Regions from separate parts of the Cytobacillus sp. MT66 genome, predicted to be linked through region 2. Evidence: riboswitches for the same ligand, from Rfam matches in the RefSeq annotation. Region 2 holds a riboswitch; the other holds the start of a gene.
What was found. A riboswitch is a leader RNA that binds a small molecule or an ion and turns the genes downstream of it on or off. The one in region 2 is predicted to bind S-adenosylmethionine.
Positions count from the first base shown of each region.

Region 1: another riboswitch for S-adenosylmethionine. It lies ahead of AC1Q59_RS00300 (5-methyltetrahydropteroyltriglutamate--homocysteine S-methyltransferase); the one in region 2 lies ahead of metK (methionine adenosyltransferase).

Region 1 covers NZ_JBXAFB010000001.1:60,094-68,344, reverse strand. Annotated here, with positions in the region: gene AC1Q59_RS00315 (CarD family transcriptional regulator) at 282-788, opposite strand; gene AC1Q59_RS00310 (hypothetical protein) at 909-1,178, shown strand; gene AC1Q59_RS00305 (MFS transporter) at 1,393-2,649, opposite strand; gene AC1Q59_RS00300 (5-methyltetrahydropteroyltriglutamate--homocysteine S-methyltransferase) at 2,772-3,875, opposite strand; SAM riboswitch class I at 3,973-4,076, opposite strand; gene AC1Q59_RS00295 (bile acid:sodium symporter family protein) at 4,160-5,128, opposite strand; tRNA gene AC1Q59_RS00290 (tRNA-Gly) at 5,573-5,643, opposite strand; tRNA gene AC1Q59_RS00285 (tRNA-Ser) at 5,655-5,747, opposite strand; tRNA gene AC1Q59_RS00280 (tRNA-Ala) at 5,756-5,828, opposite strand; gene AC1Q59_RS00275 (MFS transporter) at 6,072-7,334, shown strand; gene AC1Q59_RS00270 (hydantoinase B/oxoprolinase family protein) at 7,389-8,251, opposite strand, start outside.
Region 2 covers NZ_JBXAFB010000009.1:176,339-184,589, forward strand. Annotated here, with positions in the region: gene mnmL (tRNA modification radical SAM protein MnmL/YtqA) at 1-361, shown strand, start outside; gene mnmM (tRNA 5-(aminomethyl)-2-thiouridylate-methyltransferase MnmM) at 358-930, shown strand; gene AC1Q59_RS17050 (tetraprenyl-beta-curcumene synthase family protein) at 959-2,062, opposite strand; gene AC1Q59_RS17055 (alpha/beta fold hydrolase) at 2,103-2,909, opposite strand; gene AC1Q59_RS17060 (gamma carbonic anhydrase) at 3,067-3,585, shown strand; gene metK (methionine adenosyltransferase) at 3,638-4,831, opposite strand; SAM riboswitch class I at 5,196-5,310, opposite strand; gene pckA (phosphoenolpyruvate carboxykinase (ATP)) at 5,620-7,206, shown strand; gene AC1Q59_RS17075 (alpha/beta hydrolase family protein) at 7,252-8,025, opposite strand; gene AC1Q59_RS17080 (ABC transporter substrate-binding protein) at 8,172-8,251, shown strand, end outside.

The DNA.
Region 1 (8,251 bases), on a different contig from region 2:
AAATCTTGTCCGAAGATTACCTTGGTTTGGACTGATTCAGTTTCAAATCTAATAAAGCTGTCCGAAGGTTAGCCTACTTTAGACAGCTCTAGCTCGAATTCTATGAATTTTGTCCAATCCTCGCCTTACTTCAGACATCTGTGGTTTAAAATCTACTGACCCTGTCCGAACCTCACCTTACTTCACACAGTTCCTGCTCAAAATCTTGCAATTCTGTCAGAAGACTTCGGAACTTCAGACATTTAAAACCTCAAACTTTCCTTAGTTGTCTAATTAACTCCTCAATGATACCTTACAATCATTCGATTAACTTGCTCGGCAATCTCCTGAGCGTCAGTATCCAACGACATAGCCAGTTCTTTAAACAATATTTTTTTAATAGAGTCCAAGATTTTCTGATCCTGGTCATACAGCTTCTTTTCTTTCTGCTTCAGCTCCACACTTTTCCTCAGCATCGTATTTACAATTTTGGCAATCTCTTTCCGATCACCAGTATGTACGGTTTCCTTGTATTTGCGAACTCTTTGCCGAGGTTCTTCAATCCAGTCTGTGCCAGGCTGTTTAAATGATTGTAAAATTTCCTTTGACTGTTCACGATTCATCATCTTTAGCATTAAAACCTTTTCGTTGTCTACCGGGGTGCTGATTGTTAGTGTCGTGTTATCAAGCGGATGCAGCACATAGTACAATTTCGTTTCGTCAAAATATGTCTTTTCACAAATATCATCAATTCGACTTAAGCCATGTACAGAATATACAATGATATCTCCGATATGAAACATTTCCATTTCCATATCCCCAATCTTTAAATTGTTAACCTTGTTTACAATAATTATATGATACTATCAAACAATCGTCAACTTTGTTGACAAATCACCCCCCCTTTTGTATGGTTAAGAGGAAAAGAGATGAATGGAATGGACAATTTATTAGATACGAATCAGGGTACCTCTCTCGAAAATATAACTATCGGGCAATCGGTCATAATAAAGAAAATGAATAATGAATCTATTAAAAATACAAATCCTGAGGACTTTTATTATTTAAGAGAATTTGAGAATAAGACAGGAATCATTTGTGAAAAAAGAGCAAGTCTGGCGGGGATTTACACTTATCGTGTAGATTTTGGGAAAAATCGTTTCGGGTATTTTTACAGCAAGGATTTTTCTTTAATCTAGGCTGTGTTAAAGCTTAATATTGATTTTAGCGGCTTAGTTGATCTTCGCTGCAGGCGCGTAGACTCCTGGGGGATCAGCGTTGAAGCGAGACCCGCAGGAGCGCAAGCTGTGAGGAGGATCGCAAAACGCCCCCCGGAAAGCGAAGCGCCTGGAGAGGAAATCAACGGCCAAATTTAATCTAAAAAACCCCCGTTAAAAAACGGAGGTTGAAAAGTTATGCGCTGACAGCTGGCTGCACTGGCTGCTGCTGTTTTTTTACACTTAGGACAAAAATGGTAGCAACAATGCAAAGAATACCTGCAGACATAAAAGTGATGGTATAGCCATTAAGGATTTCGTACAGATATCCGCCCATAAAAGCAGCGGCACCTGAACCTAATTGATGGAACGCGAACACCCAGCCGTAGACAATCGGCCCTTTATCTCTACCAAAATACTCAGTTGTAAGCTTCACCGTTGGCGGTACAGTGGCGATCCAATCTAGTCCATAGAAGACGGCAAAAGCAATCAGCATTGGATATGACACTGTGCTCAGCGCATAAGGAAGGAACATCAAAGACAACCCGCGAAGGCCATAATACCAGAATAATAGCCACCGATTATCAAAACGGTCGGAAAGCCAGCCGGACGCCATTGTGCCAACGATATTAAAAATGCCCATAAAAGCAAACAAGCTGGCGGCTGTTACTTCAGGTATGCCATAAGCCCCGCAGGCTGGGATGAAATGGGTAGCCATTAATCCCGCAGTCGATAGTCCGCAAATAAAAAAGCTTAAAGATAAGAGCCAGAATGGTCCCTTTCGAACCGCAATGCCTAGTACGCTAAATGCATCTGCAATCGGGTTTTTCTTAGATCCCTTATTTTCCTCTGGAACAATTTCTGTAACCCCATATGGAAGAAGTCCCTTATCAGCAGGCTTATTCCTCATCCAAATAATAATAGCTGGAACCATTAGTAGGCCTAGAACCATAAAGATGTAAATACCTGCGCGCCATGAATATTGCTCGGTTACATTTGAAAGCAGCGGCAGGAAAATCATTTGCCCCGCAGCTGTTGCAGCCATGAGAAATCCCAGGACGATACCTTTTCTCTTTTCAAACCAGTTATTAGCCACGGTTGCTGAAAGTACGGTTAAAAAGACCCCGCATCCAGTTCCAATGATAATTCCCCAAATGAACTGAAGATGCCAGACTTTTGTCATAAACAAGCTGGCTCCCATTCCCGCAACCAAGATTAACATGGCAAAGGACATCATTTTCCGAATACCGATGCGCTGGAATCCCGCAGCAATAAAAGGCCCGGAAATTCCATAGAGCGTGAGATTTATAGCAAATGCCAATGAAATAGCCGATCTGCTCCATTCAAACTCTTGTTCAAGCGGAATCATTAAAACGCCTGTAATTGAGCGTATCCCTGCAGCTATGAGTACAGCCACAAATGTCAGCCCAACTACGATCCATCCGTAGTACACCTGTAAACATCTCCCAACTAAAAGAATAAGGATATCATACTACGATTGGAAAAAGATTAAAAGACCGACTTTTCATAAAATTATAAAAAGCGAACAGTTTAGATAACTGTTCGCTTTGCGTCTTATCCCCAAATCTCTTTAGAAATATCAACAATATATTTCAGCTTAGCCCATTGTTCTTCTTCCGTTAAAATATTTCCATGATGTGTAGAAGCAAAACCGCACTGCGGACTGATGCATAATTGCTCTAATGGTACATATTTTGTTGCCTCTTCTACACGGGCTTTTATATTTTCTTTATCTTCTAATTTCCCGTGTTTTGATGTAAATACACCTAGTACTACCTGAGGTCCTCCATTTTGGATATATTCTAATGGTTTGAAATCTCCAGAACGGTCATCATCATATTCCAGGAAAAATCCGTTTACTTTTTCTTTTGCAAATAATGTTGGGGCGATTTTTGCATAGCTGCCTTCAAATGCCCATTTCGAGCGGTAGTTTCCACGGCAGAGGTGTGTGGTGACAACCAGGTCTTCTGGTTTATCTTCTAATACACCATTTGCCACACGCAAAGCTAAATCAATTAATTCCTCTCGTGAATAACCGCTATCATTGAATGGAATTTCTGGTGCATTAAGGCCGGCGATGTACACATCATCGAGCTGCAAGTAACGGCAGCCTGCATCATAAAACGCCTTGATGGCATCGCGATATGCCTGAATAACATCATTTGCATATTCTTCAATATCTGGATAAATTTCAAGGTTGCGAATTCCGGCATTAAACAGCTGGTTAGGACTTGGGATGGTTTGTTTGGCAATTGCTCGATCCCCAACAATCTCTTTGAACAGGATAAAGTCCTTTACATGCGGATGATTTGGGTTAAATGAGACTTTTCCAGTCACACGGATATTGTATCTTTCTGTTTCTTCTCCTACAAATACGTACCCTTGATCTGGAACATAGCCCTCTACTCCATTTAAATGCTCTAAGAAGTCTGTATGCCAAAATCGGCGGCGAAATTCTCCGTCGGTAACTGCCTTCAATCCAACTTCAATTTGCTTATCAACGGCTTTTTTAATTTCTTCTGTTTCAATATCATGCAGTTCTTGTGCTGTTAAGCTGCCTTCCTGGAAAGCCTTTCTGGCCTTATGTATTCTTTCAGGCCGCAATAAACTTCCTACATGATCTGCTCTAAATGGTGCTTTAACTAATGTTTTTGTCATCTTAATTTCCTCCCATTATATAAATAAAAAGCAAAAACCCCTCTTCTAAAAATAAGAAGAGGGGTTGGATACACAACATATCATTGATTTCCGGCTCCTCTTATCTCTTAGCTTAAAAGCTACTGGAATTGGCACAGTACTTAAATTAAGTCCGCTGCCGAGGCTTCAAAGGGCCAGTCCCTCCACCTCTCTGGATAAGAAAAATTTTTAAATATTAAATTATTAAATATACAATACAACTAAAAAACTCTTTTGTCAACAGATGTTTCAAAAATCTTGCTTAATTACATTGCCTGTTCCCTGCTGTTGTATACCTGTCTATGATAATATCGGTCTAGCACCGCTCCGTACAGCGAAGCGAGCACTTGCTGAAAGAGCATGCCAATAACAACTGGGACTGCGACTGGCGGCGGAAAATACGAAACGGCTAAAACCGCACCGGTACTGATATTTCTCATTCCGCCTGTAAAAGTAATAGTAATGACTGTTTCCTTATCTACACGGCACATTTTTCCGATGATAAAAGCAAATAAATAGCCTGTGAAGGCAATGCAAAAAACAATAATGGTGATCATCACTAATTTTTTATCAATATTTTTCAAATAAGGCGCAACGACTGCTCCGTTGATCATTACGATTGTTGCCATACCAAGCTTTGTAAAGGGCGCAAGCTTTGGGCTTAATACCTTAGCAACCTTCCCCTTTGTTGTATGATTCAATATCATGCCAATGAGGGTTGGGACGACAATCATGCCGATTAGCCCCTTCATAATAGTAAGGGAGTCCATTTCCACACTTGCACCCACTAAGATCGATAGCGTTAACGGTACAATAAATGGTGCGAGAAAGGCATCTATCAGTATTATGGAGAGGGTTAATGGAATATTCCCCCGGTAAATAGATACCCAAATAAAGCTGGAGATCCCTGTTGGAATTGACATAGCTAGGATAATACCAATTATAGTAAGGGAGTCCCCGTTAAAAGTCATGTTGCCGATCCCCCATGCCCAAAGAGGCATAAGGATGTGCAGGACGAAAAAGATTAAGAACATTGGAAATGGGTGCTGCAGCGTATTTTTTAAGGAAGAAAAATTGGAGTTCAAGCTTCCTGAAAAAGTCATAAATGCAAAAATCCACGGTATTAAAAAAGCATAATTATCCATTGTACCAGCAAGCAAAACGCCAATAACTACACTCGTTGGTGTAATTACCGGCATGAGCCGTTCTAGGTACCTGTTAACAGTCACAAGCAATTGGGTTTCACCTCGATGTTTTTGTGTAAAAGAAGATTTTGTGTTTAATTATGTTCTGGTGATCTGGGATGTATTTGAATTAGATCATTTTGCTGAATTTTGAACGAGATTTGTCCTTCATAACATTGATGAAAGACATCTGATCTGGTTTTTTAACGGGGTTTGTTCTTCATAACCCTGATGAAAGACATTTGACTTGGTTTTTAATGGGATTTGTCCTTCATTACCCCGATGATAGACATTTGACTTGGTTTTTTAACGAAATTTGTCCTTCATAGTGATATAAATTCCTATTTTTCTATTTTCTCTGCAAAAGAATAAACACCATTATAAACCCTTTTGTTTATTTTGTCATAATATTATTAAAAATAATTTTCGTGTCCCTAAATTTATGGCAATAAAAAAACTAACCCTTTTATTAAGGATTAGTTCTTCTCGATTTAGAGCGGGTGATGGGAATCGAACCCACGACCACAGCTTGGGAAGCTGTTATTTTACCACTAAACTACACCCGCATATTCAATTCTGGCGGAGGAAGAGGGATTTGAACCCCCGCGCGGTTTGACTCGCCTGTCGGTTTTCGAGACCGATCCCTTCAGCCGGACTTGGGTATTCCTCCAAGTGGAATGGAGCCTAGCGGGATCGAACCGCTGACCTCCTGCGTGCAAAGCAGGCGCTCTCCCAGCTGAGCTAAGGCCCCTTCATTCATATAAATCATTTTTATTGGCTTATAAAATAATTATAGTACTATCTTTTTTCCCACGTCAATATCCGAAAAAATAATTCTATCACAAGCAAACGTTTTCATAGATTAAATCCTTTTTACTCAAGGAAAATGTCTTTGACATATATATACAGATTGACTTTAACGTGGTACAGTTTAATTATCAGAATTTTGTAATAAGATAAGCAAAAAGATTGGATGGGGTTTGGAGGACTAGCTATGTCAAAAAGAAACAGTTCGATTTATTACGGCTGGTATATCGTTGCTTCAGCATCTGTGATTGTTCTGCTTTCGATGGGTTTGCGGATGGGAATTGGTCCTTTCGTCAAACCGATTATGGAGGACTTATCTCTGACAAGGACAGAATTTTCCATTATTATTGCAGTTGGCATGATTCTTTATGGTTTAGGCATGCCGATTGCCGGCCATTTTTTAAAGACGCACACGACTAGATTTGTTCTTCTGAATGGTTTGGCTGTTGTTTGCGGGTCAATGGTCTGGGCGATTTTTTCAACAGGATTTATTTCCTTTCTGCTTTCTTTTGGTGTTTTTCTATCCCTTGGTCTTGCATTTTTAAGCAGCATTACCCTGACGCCAATTATAAGCAAATGGTTTGTGGAAGCACGCGGCAGAGCTCTTTTTTATCTTTCGACCGGGGGTATGGCTGGTATTGCTGTTATGGTGCCAGTTGAGTCGATGCTGCTGGAATGGGTCGGCTGGAAAATGACACTCATTATTTTTGCTGTCGTATTCATCTGCATTGTCCTTCCTTCAGCCATTTTTGTCATGCGTGAAGACGTTCCAGAAGGTGCTGATGGAAAAAATCCGCGAAACAGAAATATTCAGTCCGAAATCCCAGACGGACTAACATGGAAAGAAGCTGTAAAGACAAAGGGGTTCTGGCAGCTGGCTTTTGGTATGTTTGCTTGCGGCTATGGAATGAATCTGATGGGTTCCCACTCAGTCCCGATGTTAATGGACCATGGATTTGGACCGATGACAGCATCGTTTGGTTTTGGGCTAATTGGGATTGTTGCCATTTTTAGTACGCTTTTTTTAGGGACCCTTGCCGATCGCTTTCCACGAAAAAACATCCTATTTTGGATCTATTTGGTTAGAGGGCTCGGGATACTTGGCCTAACTTTCGTGGCAACACCTGCACAGCTCTTTTTTGTAGCTGCGGCGGGAGGATTAGTCTGGGCGGGTTCCGTTTCTTTAACATCGGCAATTCTAGGTGATCTATACGGAATCCGCTTGCTCGGCTTTCTGAACGGATGGGCCTATTTTGGCCACCAGATTGGCGGGGCTATTGGTTCCTTTTTAGGCGGATGGGGCTATGAGACCTTCGGTACTCACACCATCGCTTTTGGTTCTGCAGCTCTGCTGGCTTTAATTGCCGCTGTTGCATCTTACCTTCTTCCAAGAAAAATTACTTTCGGAAAAAAGATTACCATGGTTGATGGACATTCGCTTTCCAAATAAAAAAAACGCCAGGCACAGAATCAAATTTCTGTATTGCCTGGCGTTTTTTTTTGCTTATTGATTCACTTTTTCCATACTTTTTCTAACTCTTGCTGTTTCCTCTACATCAACCTTCAGGTCTTCCGTAATAACAACACCATAATCCTTTCTAGCCTGTTCAATTGCAATATAACCATCTAGGACATCTTCTAAGACTTTATTGACATCCCGGTCTAACGGATCGCCATATCCTGCCGCACAAGGGGTTTTAATTTCTAATTGATCCCCCTTATTGAATTTAAAATTCGTCAGCTTTGCCGGCAGGCTCTTCTCATTTTCCGTACCAGGATTTAATGTTAATGAGCCGGTTAGTCCATCAAGTCCACCATTTACTCCTTTAGGCGGATCAGTATGGCGGTCACCTTCACCTGTGAAAAGACCACCTTCTAAAAACTCCCATGTTCTTACAATACCAATTCCGCCGCGCCATTTACCCGCAACTGCACCTTCTTCACGCAATTCATACCGATTGCATCTCATAGGAAGACGCATTTCCAATTCTTCAATTGGATTATTTCTTGTATTGGCAATAAGATTATCGACGCTATCAAGACCATCTTTCCCATTACGTCCGCCATATGAGCCTTCATTGACTTCAACATATACCCAGTACTCACCAGAATCCGATTTAACCCCAGCGTAAGAGTTGAAATGAACATGCGCAGAGTTTCCGGCGGTTGTCTTTTCTGGGAGCACTTCTGATAAAGCCAGGTTAATTTGGTCTGCTAATCTCTGAACCTGATTAATACGTGCTGTGTTTGCAGCTGGCGGCTTTGGATTCCAAATACTTCCATACGGAGCAATAACTTTAATCGGCTTAAAAATTCCGCTGTTTTGCGGGATAAATACTTCTGAATTCGCTTCATCAAGCAAGATGG
Region 2 (8,251 bases):
AACACCTGAAATGATGATGGAGACTGCCAAGGAAGTGGCCAAGCTGGATGTACAAGGGATAAAAATCCACCTTCTGCATCTCTTAAAAGGAACACCGATGGTGAAGCAATTTGAAAAAGGAATGCTTCAATTTCTGTCCTTTGAAGAGTATGTCAAACTCGTTTGCGACCAGCTGGAAATTCTTCCTCCAGAAATGATCATTCACCGAATTACTGGTGACGGCCCCATTGATTTGATGGTTGGTCCAATGTGGAGTGTAAATAAGTGGGAGGTTCTTAACGCCATTGATGATGAATTAAAGCGAAGAGGCAGCTGGCAAGGTAAGTATTTCCAAAGGTCTCCAGCAGAGGTAAGTATATGACACTTGATGGAATTCTCCCATTTGCCCGGAACCTGCTTGGAAAAGCTGCCTCAAATGGGGATATTGCCGTTGATGCTACCATGGGAAACGGACATGATACCTTATTTCTAGCTAATCTTGTTGGCTCAACTGGTATGGTGTACGCTTTCGATGTCCAGCCGGATGCGGTTTTAAACACGAAAAAACGCCTCGAAGAACATTCGCTTTTAGATAGAGCAGCTCTTTTTCATAAAGGTCATGAGCAGCTTCATTCATGTATTCCTAAAGGTCATCATGGAAAAATATCAGCAGCTATATTTAATTTAGGCTATTTGCCTGGCAGTGATAAAACAGTTGTGACAAAGCCTGATACAACCATCGAAGCAATCAGCCAGCTGCTGCCCATTATGGCACAAGGCGGGCTTATTGTACTAGTCATTTATCATGGACATGAAGAAGGAAAGATTGAACGAGATCACCTTCTGAATTATGTTGCCCAATTAGATCAGAAGGATGTACATGTTCTTAAATATCAATTTATTAATCAAAAGAATAGCCCGCCATTTATTATTGCAATTGAAAAAAGATGAACAAGGTTTTCCGCCTTGCTCATCTTTTTTATCGATTCCACGCTGTTATAGCTGATACAAGGCTTTGCGGTACCCATTTTTGCAAGCCGCGGTAGGCCCTGCCATTTAAATAGAAGAAAAAGCTAATAAACCCGCCTGTTTTAATGACGTCCCTCGCCAGCCTTTTTACATTTCTCTGCTTGCGGACCTTTTCATCTGATAAATAAAGACCGAGCAGCCCTCGATTGATTAGCTGATGAAAGCGTTTATGAGGCAGCCCCTGGGTATGCTTGTCCGCTTCTTCGACAAAATGTTTTAACCTGCGAAAAAGCTTCTCCTCGCTTTCATAATAAAAACAGAAATTTAAATCCCCGCCAGCACGGTCTTCCTCTTGGTCAATTAAATAATCAAGCAGAATATGCAGGCCCTGTATGTATGGAAAATAGCCTTTGCGAATTTTTTCTGCGTATTCCAGCTGAAAGTCATCTCTTAACGCATAGGAGATCAGGCAAAAAATTCCCAATGTTGAACCAGAACAGGCTGAAAACTCATACCATTCCATTTCTGGAATCTTTCCTTTATATTTCGAGTACCATTCTTGAAGCCTTGGAACCCTCTCTTCCACTCTGACATGCTTATGTACCTGCAAATCACAATAATACCTGCATAACTCAAGCAAGTATTCCTTAATGCCTGAATAGACCTTAATTTCCGTTAAGACCTCCCGGCAGACGGCGGATAATTCATTTAAATAGCCGCCGTCCTCCTGTTCCATCCGCAGCCGATAGTAGTTCTTCGGCATAGCGTCTGTTGATAAAGCATCTGACATGGACTCATGAAGGGCAGTAAAATCTTCGGGGTCAAGTGAAGTGCTCCGGTCACATAAATTATCCAAATAATCGCTGATTGTCTGATAGGCCACAATAAATTTAATAGCTGCAGCATATTTTTCTTTTGCCATTAAAGACATAATTGCTCCGCCCTCACAATGAAAGGTTTTATGTTTAATGCTGGCGAGTGCTTGTTTTCTCAATTCAGGATCTGGAATTTCTCCCGCTCTTTTTTTCCAGTAACTTAATTCCTTATGGACCTCTGGCAGCACTTTTCGATAAACACTAGACATTAAACTGACAGGCATTGAAGGAACACCCATATTACCGCACCTCCCTATCCTATAAAGCTAGGTTTGCTTATTACTCAATATAATACCCAATCGTTTTTAATTGGCTGATGACAAAATCCTTTGCATACTCAAAAATGTCTTCCCTTTCCGGTTCATTGAAGATTTCATGATAGCATTTCGGCCATTCTTTAAACCTTTTTTCGGACAAAGGGACAAGATTAAACCATTCATTGACGGTTTTTTTATTAACAATTAAATCCTCGCCGCCCTGCATGACCAGCATCGGGATATTTTGTGTTTTATCAAGATCTTCAAAAGCCAGTTTCATCGCTGTTATTAGTTCCCTGTACCACCTGACTGAAACCTTAGTCACATAAAGCGTATCATTTAAATCTGCTTCGCGCACATCATCATTGCGTGTAGCCATCTCAACAGTCAGTCCTGAATCCACTCTTATGGCGGGAGCAACGATATTTAATACATGTGAGATCAGATCCATTGGCTTGGACGGTTTTTTCATTAATCCTAGGCATGGGGAGGATAAAATGACTCCGGATATATTCAGGCTTTCTAATTGCATCAGACGTACAGAAATTAAACCGCCCATGCTATGGCCTAAAAGAAAGACAGGCAAATTAAACTGATAGGCAGCTTGAATCCAGTCCTTCACCTCATGGATATATTCATCAAAAGAATCGATATGCCCTCTATTGGATCTTGTTGTCATCCCTTGACCCGGAAGATCACCCATAATGATATGAAAGCCTGCTAAACGCCACATTTCAATCAGCCAGCCATATCTGCGATGATGCTCCATCGCACCGTGGACCATGACAATGACAGCTTTTGCTTCTCCTTCAGCTTCCCATTTCCACATAATCTTCCTCCTAAAACCTAAAGTTGAAACAAATCCTTATTATAAAGTATATCTTAGTAGGATTATTTCATCATAATTTAATCTTGAAAAAAAGCAATTTTTCCTATTTAAAAAGACATTATGCTAAAATCAAATAAAACAGATGGGAGTGCATGTGATGATTTATCCATATAAAGGTGAAAATCCAAAAATTTCCAAATCTGCTTTTATTGCAGATTTCACAACCATCACCGGAGATGTTGAAATTGGTGATGAATCCAGCGTTTGGTTCAACAGTGTGATTAGAGGGGATGTAGCCCCAACTATTATTGGAAAGAAGGTAAATATCCAGGATAATTCCGTCCTCCACCAAAGCCCTAACAATCCTCTTATTCTAGAAGACGAGGTCTCTGTTGGCCATCAGGTTATCCTGCATAGCTGCATTGTACGAAAAAAAGCCCTTATCGGCATGGGATCAATCATCCTTGACCGAGCAGAAATTGGGGAAGGTGCATTCATTGGTGCTGGAAGCTTAGTCCCGCAGGGGAAAAAAATCCCGCCTAACACCCTTGCTTTCGGCAGACCAGCCAAAGTCATCCGCGAACTTACACCTGAGGATATTAAAGAAATGGAGCGCGTCAATCGGGAATATGCGGAGAAGGCCCAATATTATAAAAGTTTACAAACAGAAAAATAAAATGCTAAAAAAGCGAGAGATACATAAAGTACTCTCGCTTTTAATATTTCTATTATAATGCTCCCTTAAGAAGTTCAGCTTTATCTGTGCGCTCCCATGGAAGATCAATATCTGTCCGTCCGAAATGTCCATAAGCAGCTGTTTGCTTATAGATTGGGCGGCGAAGATTCAGCATATTAATAATTCCTGCTGGACGAAGATCAAAATGTTTGCGGACAAGATCAACAAGTACATCTTCTTCTACGTTTCCTGTTCCAAAAGTATCAATGGAAATGGAAACAGGCTGGGCAACACCAATCGCATAGGCAAGCTGCACTTCTACACGATCCGCTAAGCCGGCTGCAACAATATTCTTTGCAACATAGCGTGCAGCATAGGCAGCTGAGCGGTCAACCTTTGTTGGATCCTTTCCGGAGAAAGCGCCGCCGCCATGACGAGCATAGCCGCCGTAAGTGTCAACAATGATTTTACGTCCTGTTAAGCCGGCATCCCCTTGAGGTCCTCCGATAACAAAGCGTCCTGTAGGATTGATAAAATACTTTGTATTGTCATCAATAAGTTCTTTTGGAACAACAGGATTAATCACGTGCTCTTTAATATTTCTCTGAATTTGCTCCAGGGAAATTTCCGGATGATGCTGAGTAGAAATAACGATGGTATCAATTCTGACAGGCTGATTATTTTCATCATATTCTACGGTTACCTGTGTCTTTCCATCTGGACGAAGGTATGGAAGAATATCCTCTTTGCGAACCTCTGTCAAACGGCGTGACAGCTTATGTGCCAAAGAAATAGGCAATGGCATAAGCTCCTTGGTTTCGTTGCACGCATAACCGAACATTAATCCTTGGTCTCCTGCCCCAATTGCTTCGATCTCTTCATCGCTCATTTGGCCTTCACGTGCTTCTAAAGCCTTATCAACACCCATAGCAATGTCTGGTGACTGTTCGTCAATAGAAGTTAATACCGCACATGTTTCAGAATCAAATCCATATTTCGCACGAGTATAGCCGATTTCTTTTACCGTTTCACGAACAATTTTTGGAATATCTACATATGTAGAAGTAGTGATTTCGCCCGAAACCAGCACCAATCCCGTAGTGACTGAAGTTTCCGCAGCAACACGGGCATTTGCATCCTTAGCTAGTATTGCATCTAAAATGGCATCAGAGATTTGGTCACAAATTTTATCGGGATGACCTTCAGTAACTGATTCAGAAGTAAACAAACGACGTTTTGTTGACACCTGATTTCCTCCTTAATATATATAAATATCAATTTGATACGGAACTCATTCCCTAATTAGTATGAAATTAACGAAGGGTTTTTATTACTAGAAAAGCGGAAGCGCCTTGGTCAGCCCCGATTAATGTTCGCAGGCTATGAACGCCACGTCCTGTGGCAACGCCTGCATGACCCGCATCCTGCGGGCCCTAAGACAAGACGACAGGAAGGTTGCTCTTTAACCTTCATGACGGCTTGGCTTATGACTCGAGGGGCTAGGCGCTGAAGCTGGACAATTTTAAAAGTAGAAAAAATATTCCCCTCTTTGCATCAAAAAAACCTTTTCATTGTGAAAAGGTTGAAGTCAAAACGATTCGCGCCTTTCACTCTTATCGTTCAAGGAATCCTGTCCTTGCAGCAGGTTAGCACCTTTGCTTAAAAAAACCTAAGCAGGTTGCTGGGCTTCATTGGGCCTGTCCCTCCGCCAGCTCGGGATAAGAGAGTATCCGTTCAAGGTAAAATCATAACGTATCGCCTAAAAAGATGTCAATAAAATCTTTATGAAATTTTAGTTTTTTCTTTTATATAAATAAGTTACTCCCAGTTGTTTCCTAGTATCGTGCTAATTATTATGGTACATTAATTAACGTAATTGAGCTGATTCATGTCTTATATTAGCCTTATAAGGCTAATGAAATTTTTTCAAGAAAAATTCAATTATTAGTATAGATTAATTATCCCAATGTGTTATACTATTTATACGAAAACGGTATCAAAAAATAATTTTGGAAAAAGGAAGGTATTTATTCCATGAATTCTGTTAGCATCCCAAATAAATTAACTGAATTATTAAAAGGGAATAATATTCAAATTCAACTATCTGTTCCTCAGCTTGTGGAAAAGGTATTAAATCGTAAAGAGGGATCATTGACTTCAACCGGCGCTGTTTGTGCAACAACCGGTAAATATACAGGACGTTCACCTAAAGATAAATATATTGTGGAAGAAGCAGCTTCTAAGGATAAAATTGATTGGGGAAGCGTGAATCGGCCAATATCTGAAGACACCTTTTCCAAGCTTTATGATAAAGTGGTCGACTACTTAAAAGAACAGGAAGAGGTATTCGTTTTCAAGGGATTTGCAGGCGCAGACAAAAAACATCGCCTCGCTATTCAGGTTATTAACGAGTATGCATGGCATAATCTATTTTCCCATCAGCTTTTCATTCGTCCAACTGATGAAGAATTATTAGAGCACACACCAGAATTCACTGTGATTTCAGCACCTAACTTTAAAGCAGATCCAAAAGTGGATGGAACTGCTTCTGAAACATTTATCATCATTTCCTTTGAACGCCGTACGGTACTTATTGGCGGTACTGAATACGCCGGAGAAATTAAGAAATCTATTTTCTCTGTCATGAACTATCTTCTTCCTGAGAATGGCATTCTGCCAATGCACTGTTCAGCAAACGTAGGACTTGAAGGGGATGTAGCTTTATTCTTCGGTCTATCCGGAACAGGTAAGACAACATTATCAGCAGATCCAAACCGCCGTTTAATCGGAGATGACGAACACGGCTGGTCTCCGAACGGTGTTTTCAATATTGAAGGCGGCTGCTATGCAAAATGCATCAATCTTTCACGTGAAAAAGAGCCGCAAATTTTCGATGCTATCCGCTTTGGCGCTGTTTTAGAAAATGTAGTAATAAACACTGAATCACGTCTGGCTGATTATGATGACAGCACACTGACAGAAAATACGCGTGCGGCATATCCGATTCAAGCTATTGATAATATCGTAGATCCTAGTGTCGCCGGACAGCCGAATACTATTGTATTCCTGACTGCAGATGCTTTTGGCGTACTGCCTCCAATTGCAAAATTATCTAAAGAGCAGGCTATGTATCATTTCTTAAGCGGCTATACATCAAAGCTGGCAGGCACAGAGCGTGGTATTACTTCACCTGAAGCAACATTCTCTACATGCTTTGGTTCTCCATTCTTGCCGCTTCCTGCAACAGAGTATGCGGAAATGCTCGGCAAGAAAATTGATGAGCATAATGCGAAGGTGTTCCTTGTTAATACAGGATGGACCGGAGGAGAATACGGTGTTGGAAACCGCATGAAGCTTCCATATACTCGCGCAATGATTCAGTCTGCATTAGAAGGCGAATTAAACAATGTTGAGACAATAAAAGATGAAATTTTCGGCCTCGATATTCCATTGCATGTTCCAGGTGTTCCTGATGAAGTGCTTCAGCCAAACAAAACTTGGGCAGACCAGGATGCTTATGTATCAAAAGCACAAGAATTAGCAGGGAAGTTCCGCGAGAATTTCAAAAAGTTTACTAATGTTTCTAAAGAGATTATTGAAAAAGGCGGACCATCCGCTTAATCCCATTGTAAAAAAGGAATTGCCGATCTGCGGCAATTCCTTTTTTTATATATGGCTTTTCATCCATGCCGATAAGTCTTTGACGACCTTTCGGTTAATTGCAGGCGGAAAGTAATGGGTGAAATCCTTGAAATACCAAGCTTCTACCTTCTTATCAAGCATCTTTAATCGTTTTTCCAGCCGATAGGCATGCTCTACAGACACGTTTTGATCCTTCTTTCCATGTATGATTAAGACGGGAACCTCCAGGTTTTCCAACTGATACAGCGGAGTTCTGAATTCATAGCGTTCTGGATACTTTGTTGGTGTTCCTCCAATAACCCTTTTCATCATTCTTCTTAAGTCTTTTCGTTCCACATATGTAAGAAACATATCGGTAACCCCGCCCCATGTAACAATGGATTTAGCTTCAGGAAATTGTATGGCTGTCAGCAGTGCCATCACACCGCCCCTTGAAAATCCGAATAGGTGAACACCCTTCACATTCGGGTGTGATTGTAAGAGGTTATATCCTGCAAATGCATCTTCCCTGTCGTCACCTGCAAAATCCTCATTCCCTTCTCCGCCCTGATTTCCTCTGTAAAAAGGAGCAAAAACAATAAACCCTTCAGAAGCAAACTGCACAACACGTCCGGGCCTTACCTGTCCAACACTTTTAATTCCGCCCCGCAAATAAAGCAGTCCATCATAAAGTCCCTCATCGATTGGTTCAGCCAGCAGCCCTAATACTTTCAAATCACCCGATTGATAAGTCACAATTGACAGCTTAATATGTGGATTCGGCGAAGGGAAACGTCTCTTTTTAATGATTAAGCCCACCTTATACACCTCCTTATTGGGACAAAATGATCAGAAATTACTTCTGTAAAAAATATTTATCATCTGGGCATTCACACATTTTTAGCCCATTCATACGATAATGTAGGCTTTAAAGCTTAACATGTTTTTATTAGGGAGGTCATTCTGTGAAAAAATGGCTGAAATTTAGTATTTCCTTATTGCTAGCGTCCATTCTTATTATATCCATGGCAGCCTGTAGTAAGAG